Regions from separate parts of the Brevibacterium sp. MGP-B1 genome, predicted to be linked through region 4. Evidence: riboswitches for the same ligand, from Rfam matches in the RefSeq annotation. Region 4 holds a riboswitch; each other region holds the start of a gene.

Region 1 (2,196 bases), 1.8 Mb from region 4:
TGAGGCGGCGGGCCACGTCGACGCGGTCGTTGAGGACGACGGGGACCGTGCGGTCGGTGTCGCGGGTCGCGGCGTCGACGGCGGCGATGACCTGGCGGGTCAGCGAGTAGAAGTCACCGTCGTCGATGTCTTTGTCACGGACCTGGACGATGCCCGCTCCCCCGGCGACGGCGGCCTGCACGGTCTCGGCGACGCTGCGGCCGGCGGCCTCGCATTGCGCGGAGTCGGTGACGAGGTAGAGTCGCGTGTCGATTCCGGCGAAGCGGTCGGCCGAGCCGTCTAGGTCGCTTACGGTCGCGCTGTCGTCAGCCGGGTTGTCAGCGATGTGGGCGGATCCGGCGGTCATGCCTGGACGCCTTCGCCGGCGGTTTCATTCGCAGAAGTGAGCGTGTCGAGGCCGATTATCGCCTGTGCGAGTCGGTCACCGTCGACGGTGTGGAGCGCGTCGAGGAAGTTCACCGAGTAGCTGCCGGGACCCTTCGCGCCATCGGCGGCGAGTTCCCCGGCGACCGCGAAGTGGGCGTGGGCGGCGACGACAGCTTCGAACTTCGCCGAGGCGGCCCCACCGTTCGCGGACTGCTCAGTGGCGTTGACGGCTGAGACGTCGGCGTCGGGGTCGGCGAGTCCGGCTCGGGCGGCGGCCAGGTAGGCGACGGTGACGGCACCGAGTGAGCAGCCGGTGCCGATGACCAACGGCATGAACTCATGTCCACCTGAGATGCGGGCAACGTGGTCGGTGCCGTCGATGTGGGCGACGACGGCATCGGTGGGCCCGGACACGGCGACGACGGCACCGGTCTCTCGGGCCAGCTTCGCGGCAGCGGGCAGGACGGCGTCGACTTCATCGGTGGAGTCGACTCCACGACCACCGAGTCCGACTCCGGCGAGTGCGGCGATCTCGGAGGCGTTGCCGCGGATGGCGGTCGGGTGATCGGCGGCGGCACGGCGGATGCGGGAGGTGCGGAAGTCGACGGCGCCGACGCTCACGGGGTCGAGGACCCAGGACTTGCCGGCGGTGTTGGCGACGTCGATGGCGGCATCGGCGGCGAGCAGCTGGTGGTTCGAGGCGGTTCCGAAGTTGACGAGGACTCCGCTGGCGATCCCGGCGAACTGACCGGCGTCAGCTTCGTGGTCGAGCATCGCCGGGGAGGCGCCGATGGCCAGGAGCACGTTGGCGCTGAACTGCTGCACGACGGTGTTCGTGATGCATTGGATGAGCGGGTTGGTCGCGCGCAGACGCGCATTCGCAGAACGCAGGTCGAAGTCAACCATGACGATCCCTTCGCTAGTATGGCCCAGATCAGGTTCGATGGGTGTTCTCTCAGCCTCGGTGTCCTCCGTGCGCAGCGTCTTGGTGCGAACGGATCCTCATGAGGCACCCCATGTCATTGGCTCCGACTGTATCAGCCCGGTCGGACACGGGCGACTCCATACTCTGCTCGAATGCTCAGCACCGACCGCTCGACTTAACGTCGCTGTATCAAGCTATGCATTGCGCGCTCGACGCTAAGGCGAGCGGTCGGCAGAGGAAGCTTCCCGCCCCACTACCCCCGCCCGACGTACCTCTGGCCACGGCGGCTGAGTGCATCGATGACAACTGCGGTGAGCAGCACAAGTGCGGTGATGATCTGCTGTGCATCGGAGTTGAAGCCGATGAGGTAGAGACCGTTGTTGATCGCACCGACGACCAAGGCACCGAGCACGGCAGCCCAGGCGGTTCCGCGACCGCCGAACAGCGAGGTGCCGCCGATGACCGCGGCAGCGATCGCGTTGAGCAGGTCCTGCGTGCTCACCAGCGTCGACCCCGCATTCGTCGTCACTCCGGTTTTGATGAAACCGAACAGCGCGGCCAACACTCCTGCGGCCATGAACACGCTGATGCGCACCCAGGTCACGCGGATGCCGGCACGCCGAGCGGCTTCGACCTTGCCGCCGACGGCGTAGATGGACCGGCCGTAGCGGGTCTTGCGCAGCACGAGGTCGATGATGATCGCAATGACGATCATGAGGAAGAACGGCATCGCCAGACCGAAGTCCTGATTGACGAGGATGAGGAACCCGAACACGATCGCGGCCAGCAGCACGATCCGCACGATCACGGAGGTCCAGCTCGGAGCGCTGAGGCCCTCCCGGTGGCGACGCAGCTTCGAATAGATGATGCCGCCGCCGAAGCCGATGATCGCGACGGCTCCGAAT
Region 2 (2,196 bases), 650 kb from region 4:
GTTCATCGAAGTGGGTGTAGAGGAAGTTCTCCTCGTGGTGGGCAAGGCACCAGCCGGCCATGATGGACCCACCGCGTGAAACCATCCCGGTGACCCGGTCGGCCGTGAGAGGAACGTAGCGCAGCAGCACACCGGCGTGCACGGTCATGTAGTCGACACCCTGCTCGCACTGCTCGATGACAGTGTCGCGATAGATCTCCCAGGTCAGCGCGTTCGCATCGCCGTCGACCTTCTCCAGCGCCTGATAGATCGGGACGGTGCCGATGGGGATCGGCGAATTGCGGATGATCCACTCCCGGGTGGTGTGGATGTCATTGCCGGTCGACAGATCCATGAGGGTGTCGGCACCCCACTTCGCGGCCCACCGCAGCTTCTGCACCTCCTCGGCGATGGAGCTGGTGACCGCGGAATTGCCGATGTTGGCATTGATCTTGACGAGGAACGCCTTGCCGATGATCATCGGCTCGGATTCGGGGTGATTGATGTTGTTCGGAATGATCGCGCGACCGGCGGCGAGCTCGGCGCGCACGAGTTCGACATCGCACTGCTCGCGAAGCGCCACGAACCGCATCTCCGGGGTGATGATGCCCTGCTTTGCGTAGTGCATCTGGGTCACTGTGCGGCCGGACTTGGCCCGACGGGGGACCGGTTTGCGTCCCTTCCACTGCTGTGACGGGGCACCTCGGCGGACGGCGGCACGACCGTCATCGGCGATGCGGTGGCCGCGGGCGTCATACGTCTCAGTGTCGAGGCGGTTCTCGATCCACGGGAATCGCAGAGCGGGCAGTCCCTCTTCCGGAATGCTGCCCGGTCCGACGGTGCGGTAGACGTCGACGGGATCGTTGGCCCGGCCGTTCGAGTCCTCGAGCTCGATGCGGGTCACGGGAACGCGGATCCCGTGTTCCTCGTCATCGACCCACGCCGTCGAATGCGTCGGATACTGCTCGAGGGTGAACTGGTCGTGCGAATCTGCGTCAGACGAAGTCGTGGCAGAGGCAGGTGTTTCAGGGGTGAATGCAGTCAACTGCAGTCCTCACTTCCTACGCCGGTATCAACCGGATCAGGTTCTACGGTCTCGGACGATCCAGTCCGATCTCAGCCCTTGCAGCGGGCTCCCGTGGGGTCGTGCCATTCGTATCACGACTGACGCAGTGAGGACAACCGTGGCTCCTTGAGCGACGGGAATGGGGTCAGCTGCCCTGGAGGAACGCCTTCGCGGCGGCGCCGAGGGCGACGACGTCGGAGACCGCGACCATTTCGCGGGCCGAGTGCATCGAGTACAGGGCCGGACCCACATCGACGGTCGTCATGCCCAGCCTGGTCGCGGTCAGCGGTCCGATCGTCGACCCGCAGGGCATCGCATTGTTCGACACGAAATCCTGGTACTCGACTCCGGCGACCGCGCACGCCTGTGACCACACGGCGGTGCCCACCGCATCCGTGGCGTAGCGCTGCTGAGCGTTGAGCTTGAGCAGGGGACCGCCGCCGAGGCGGGGGCGGACATGCGGATCGTGCCGTTCCGGATAGTTCGGATGGGCAGCATGCCCGGCATCGGAGGAGACACACACCGAGGTGGCCATCGACGCGAGATAATCGCTGCGCGTCGACTGCGGCAGCAAGGAGGCAACGATGCGCTCGGTGACGTCGGCGAGGAACGGACCGCACGCGCCCGAGCGCGAATTCGACCCGATCTCCTCATGATCGAACGCCGCGAACAGTGGGATGCCGTCGAGCCCGTCGGCATCGAGCTGGGTGAGCGCGGTGACGCCGGCGTGGACGGAAAGAAGGTTGTCCAGCCTCGGCGAGGCGAAGAACTCCTCGGCGGCACCGAAGAGGGCCGGCTCCTGAACGGGAATGGTGTAGACATCGTGGCCGACGACGGACTCGGCATCGACCCCGGCCGACTCTGCGAGCAGTTCGATGATGTCCGCCTCGGCGAGGTCGGCCAGGCCGACGACGGGAGTGGTGTGACGCTGCTTGTCCAGGGCAAGACCCTCATTGACCTGCCGGTCGAGGTGGATCGCGAGCTGCGGGATGCGGGCGATCGGCCCGGTTCGGGCGAGCACGATGCTGCCGTCGGCGAGGCTGAGTCGACCCGCGAAGGCGAGCTCACGATCGAGCCACGAGTTCAGCAGCGGCCCGCCGTAGATCTCCACCCCGACCTGACGGGTGCCTTCGGCGGTGAACTCGCCGCCG
Region 3 (2,196 bases), 460 kb from region 4:
GTCGACGGCCAGGGCGATGCCCAGGCGGCCGCCGTCGGCTGGTGTCCCATCGGGGTTCAGTTCCCGTCCGGTGACGTCGGCGATGAGGTCGAGCGCCGAGGTGGCACCCGGCAGCTCGTGGCGATCGCCGTTGAGGACGATGGTCGGTGAGTGTTCGCGGTCGGTCATGCGTTGCTCCTCATCGGGTAGGCAGTGGTGTGGTCTGTGGTGAAGCGGTGTGGGGACACGGACTCGAGCGCCCCGTCAGGAGGCCAGTCGCAAGTGACGCCCAGGGTGAGCTCGGCGCCGAGCCTGCCGCCGAACGGGGCCAAGAGGATGCCGTGGCGGAAGTACCCGGTGCTCACGATGCAGCCGGGATCGATGCGGCCGATCATCGGCAGGTCGTCGGGGGAACCGGGTCGGGCACGGGTGGTGATGTCGGTGATCTCCGCGTCGAGGATGCCCGGGACGAGTCGCTGCCCGTCGGCGAGCAGCCGGTGGATCGCTCCGGCCGGTGTTCCGGAGAGCCCGTCCTCACGGGAACTGGCACCGAGCACGATCTCGCCGTCCGGGCGAGGAACCAGGTAGACGGGGCGACCGTTGACCAGTCCGCGGATGGTGCGGCTCAGCAGCGGAGTCGCCTCGGCGGGGGCGCGCAGTCGCAGAACATCACCCCAGACCTCACGCAGAGGCAGCTGTGGGGCACCGACGATTGCGGACACAGCGCTGCCGGCGCAGATGATCACCTGATCGGCCTCCAACCGACGGCCATCGCCCAGCTCGACTCCCACAGTCGTATCGCTGTCCTTGATCAGGCCGGCCGCCCGCTGGCGGACGAAGCCTCCTGAGTCCGAGGACAGGACAGTCAGCAATGCGGCAGCGAGCCGCCGAGGGTCGATCGAGTGATCGCCTGGAATGTGCACTGCCCCGGCCACGGCAGGTGACAACGACGGCTCAACCCGGCGGGCAGCACTGCCGGTGATGAGCTCGGTGGCGAAACCGGATCGCGATTGTGCATCGCGCAGCTCCCGCAGAGCCTGCAGATCAGCTCGGTCACCGGCGCACACCAATGTTCCGGCATCCGAAAAGCCGAGATCGCTGCCGGCGGCGCTCGCCACCTCGGCGGAGAACTGAGGATACATCTGCGCGGAGGCTCGCATCAGCGGGTACAGGGGAGTCTGCCCCCAGACCACTTCGGCGGCGGGAGCGAGCATCCCTGCGGCAGCATGGCTCGCGCCCTGGGCTGGCGCAGGATCGATGATGGTGACTTCGGCACCGAGGCGGCGCAGATACCAGGCCGTGGACAGGCCGATGATCCCGGCGCCGACGACAATGACTCTCACAGCTTCTCCCTCCGGCGGCATGATCCGCATCAGGTCTGACGGTCGGCTCTTACGCCCTCTCAGCCTCGTTGGGAGGCTCCCGCGAACTCCTCTACTCTATGACCATGACCACACAGATGCCACCGCGCACCGCCGCGCAGCAGACGAAGAGAGCCTGGAGAGAGGCCAGACTGGCAGAAGCGAAGCTCTACCTGTGCACCGATGCCCGGACCGTTCAAGGCGACCTCGCCGAGTTCCTCGACGCCGTCTACCTTGGGGGAGTCGACATCATCCAACTGAGGGACAAGAGCCTCGAGGCCCGCGCCGAGATCGCGGCATTGGAGGTCCTCAAAGACATCGCCGCCCGTCACGACAAGCTCTTCTCCGTCAATGACCGTGCCGACGTCGCGCTCATCACCGACGCCGACGTCTTCCACGTCGGTCAAGGCGACCTCACCAGTGCTCAGGCCAGGGCCGTCCTCGGACCCGATGTCATCCTCGGCCGCTCGACCCATTCCCTCGAGCAGGCGCTCGCCGCCGAGGCGGACCCGGAGACCGACTATTTCTGTGTCGGGCCGGTCTGGGAGACCCCGACGAAGCCCGGCCGTGCCGCTGTGGGGACGGCACTGCTGACCGCCACCGCCGCCGAGGCAGCCAAACCGTGGTTCGCGATCGGCGGTATCGCGACAGGGGAGAGGCTGGACGCGATCCGGCAGGCGGGCGCGAGGCGTGCCGTCGTCGTCCGTGCGATAACCTCGGCTGAGGACCCCGCTGCGGCCGCGCGGGAGCTCAAGGAGGAGTTGGAATGACCCAAGCAGCTGACAGCGCATCCGACGGAATCGGTGCTGGTGCCGACCTGTCGATTCTCATCGCCGGAGCGGGGGCCACCGGCGGA
Region 4 (2,196 bases):
TGCTCGTAGGCTTTCGAAGACACATCGTGGTTGCCGATCGTCGTCGCCTGCGGGATCGTGCGGGTCGCTTCCGGTGCCAGGTATTGAGCATACTGCTCCTGGTTGCCGGCGGAGTTGACCTGGTCTCCCAGCGAGTAGAAGAAGCTCGGTTCGTCGGCGGTGGCCACTGCCGAGGACAGGGTCCGGTCCCAACCGGCAGCGTCGTCGGGATCTCCGCCTCCGGCACCGACCTGGGGGTCGCCGAAGACGAGGAATTCGTCCTCTCCTCCAGCAGATCCTGTGGTGAATTGCTGCACCTCGGTGAACCCGTCCTCTTCGCTGCCGACCTGGTAGGCGTATTCGGTGTCGGGCTCCAGGTCGGTCATGCTCGCATGGTTGAAGTGACGTTTGAGGTCGGTGGCAAGACCGGAGTCCGCGGTCTCTGCTGTTGCCGCGTCGGCCGGAAGTTCGCCTCCCTCGAGTTCACGCACCGGCGCCCACCGGACCTCGCCTCCGCCGGAGCTCTCGCTCATCCACGAGAGGTTGCGCGCCGTCGAGTCGGCCCCGACCTGCACTACGGGATCGGTGATCGCCTCGCTCCCCGCATCCGCCTCGGCGGGCGAATCCGCCCGGTCCGGGCTCGGAGTCTGAGCAGAGTCAGCATTCGTGCCCTGGGACGCGGTCGGCCCTCCGGAGCCGAGAGATGGTTCGGCACGCACGGGCACCGGGGCCGCCACCAGAGCGGCGAGCAGGGTGGCGGCGGACAGGGCACTGAGCGGTCTCTTAAGTCGATGCATATTCACCCGCCCATTCCTACTGACTAGTAGTGTCCGGTCGCTCGAGGCCCGTCGACGGCGAGGGAAACGGGAAGTGAATCCTCGATGACCGATCCCGGCCTCTGCTCCGCTTCCGATTCCGGTCGCAGCTTCGCTCCCCTGTTGTACAGTGGTGGCTACGACAGGGGAGCGCCGTCAGGGGCGCTGAGAGTGCAGAAGAAGCTGCAGACCCTCGAACCTGATGCGGTTAGCACCGCCGAAGGAAGTCGAGACTCTTCACCCCTCCTTGAAATGAGGAGGCACAATGCCGAAAACCACCACGCCGAACACCACCCCCACCCCTTCACGCGCCTTCACCGCGGCGCCGAAATCCAAACAGTGGCGGGTGGTCGACTATGTCACCACCGCCGTTCTCGGCATCGCCGTGGGACTCGTGTTCTGGGTGTTGGCGCTGAGTTGGAAGGTCCTCGAACTCGCCTTCCAGGCATTCCCGCCGTCGATCGGCCTCATCGCCGGGCTCTGGGTGCTGGCCGGTCCGCTCGCCGGTGCGATCATCCGCAAACCCGGTGCCGCGCTCCTGTGCGAACTCATCGCCGCCATCGTCGAAGCCGTCCTCGGCTCCCACTTCGGAGCAACCGTTCTGCTCTCGGGTCTGCTGCAGGGCCTCGGTGCCGAACTCGTCTTCGCCGCCTTCGGCTACAAGCGCTTCACCCTGTGGGTCACCGCCGCATCGGGCATGCTGGCGGCTGCGTTCATGGCCGTGAGCGAGAACATCATGTACAACGCCGAATGGCATTTCGGCTTCCAGGCGATCTACGCCGTCTGCGCGATCGTCTCCGGCCTCGTCATCTCCGGGATCGGCGCCTGGTTCGCCTATCGGGCGATCGCGGCCACGGGTGCTCTGAGCTCCTTCGCCTCCGGCCGTCTGCGCTGATGGCGCTGCCGATCACGGCCGTCGGCTTCTCATGGACGCACACCGACCGTGACCAGCCGGCTGTCGGTCCGCTCGACCTGCAGATCGCGGCCGGAGAGAAAGTGCTGCTGCTCGGCGCCTCCGGGGCCGGCAAATCGACGTTCCTCCACGCCGTCGCCGGTGTCCTGCCCGAGGAATCGGGTGAGACCACCGGTGAACTCCTCGTCGGCGGTGAGAAACCGGATCCGCGCCGAGGCAGCACCGGGCTGGTCCTCCAAGATCCCGATTCTCAGGTGATCTTCTCCCGCATCGGTGATGATGTGGCGTTCGGGATGGAGAACCTCGGACTCCCGTCCGAGACAATCGACGCTCAGGTCCCCGAGTCCCTGCAGGCGCTGGGACTCGATCTGCCGCCGGAGCATCCGAGTGCCGCTCTGTCCGGTGGGCAGAAGCAGCGGCTGGCTCTGGCCGGGATCCATGCGATGGCCCCGGAGGTCATCGTCCTCGACGAACCGACGGCCAATATCG

The links. Region 4 has a riboswitch for thiamine pyrophosphate ahead of AC3CD9_RS01800 (ECF transporter S component). Riboswitches for the same ligand answer to the same signal wherever they lie in the genome.
Region 1: it holds a riboswitch for thiamine pyrophosphate, as region 4 does, so the genes downstream of both, thiM (hydroxyethylthiazole kinase) here and AC3CD9_RS01800 (ECF transporter S component) in region 4, are expected to answer to the same signal.
Region 2: it holds a riboswitch for thiamine pyrophosphate, as region 4 does, so the genes downstream of both, thiC (phosphomethylpyrimidine synthase ThiC) here and AC3CD9_RS01800 (ECF transporter S component) in region 4, are expected to answer to the same signal.
Region 3: it holds a riboswitch for thiamine pyrophosphate, as region 4 does, so the genes downstream of both, thiO (glycine oxidase ThiO) here and AC3CD9_RS01800 (ECF transporter S component) in region 4, are expected to answer to the same signal.

What each region holds. Positions count from the first base shown of each region.
Region 1 is NZ_CM173407.1:2,255,180-2,257,375, forward strand. It holds gene thiE (thiamine phosphate synthase) at 1-346, opposite strand, end outside; gene thiM (hydroxyethylthiazole kinase) at 343-1,272, opposite strand; TPP riboswitch at 1,260-1,393, opposite strand; gene AC3CD9_RS10265 (sugar ABC transporter permease) at 1,545-2,196, opposite strand, start outside.
Region 2 is NZ_CM173407.1:4,135,183-4,137,378, forward strand. It holds gene thiC (phosphomethylpyrimidine synthase ThiC) at 1-1,024, opposite strand, end outside; TPP riboswitch at 1,020-1,128, opposite strand; gene AC3CD9_RS18735 (M18 family aminopeptidase) at 1,191-2,196, opposite strand, start outside.
Region 3 is NZ_CM173407.1:867,166-869,361, forward strand. It holds gene thiS (sulfur carrier protein ThiS) at 1-168, opposite strand, end outside; gene thiO (glycine oxidase ThiO) at 165-1,322, opposite strand; TPP riboswitch at 1,312-1,415, opposite strand; gene thiE (thiamine phosphate synthase) at 1,427-2,110, shown strand; gene AC3CD9_RS04020 (ketopantoate reductase family protein) at 2,107-2,196, shown strand, end outside.
Region 4 is NZ_CM173407.1:405,767-407,962, reverse strand. It holds gene AC3CD9_RS01805 (purple acid phosphatase family protein) at 1-776, opposite strand, end outside; TPP riboswitch at 929-1,037, shown strand; gene AC3CD9_RS01800 (ECF transporter S component) at 1,060-1,689, shown strand; gene AC3CD9_RS01795 (ABC transporter ATP-binding protein) at 1,689-2,196, shown strand, end outside.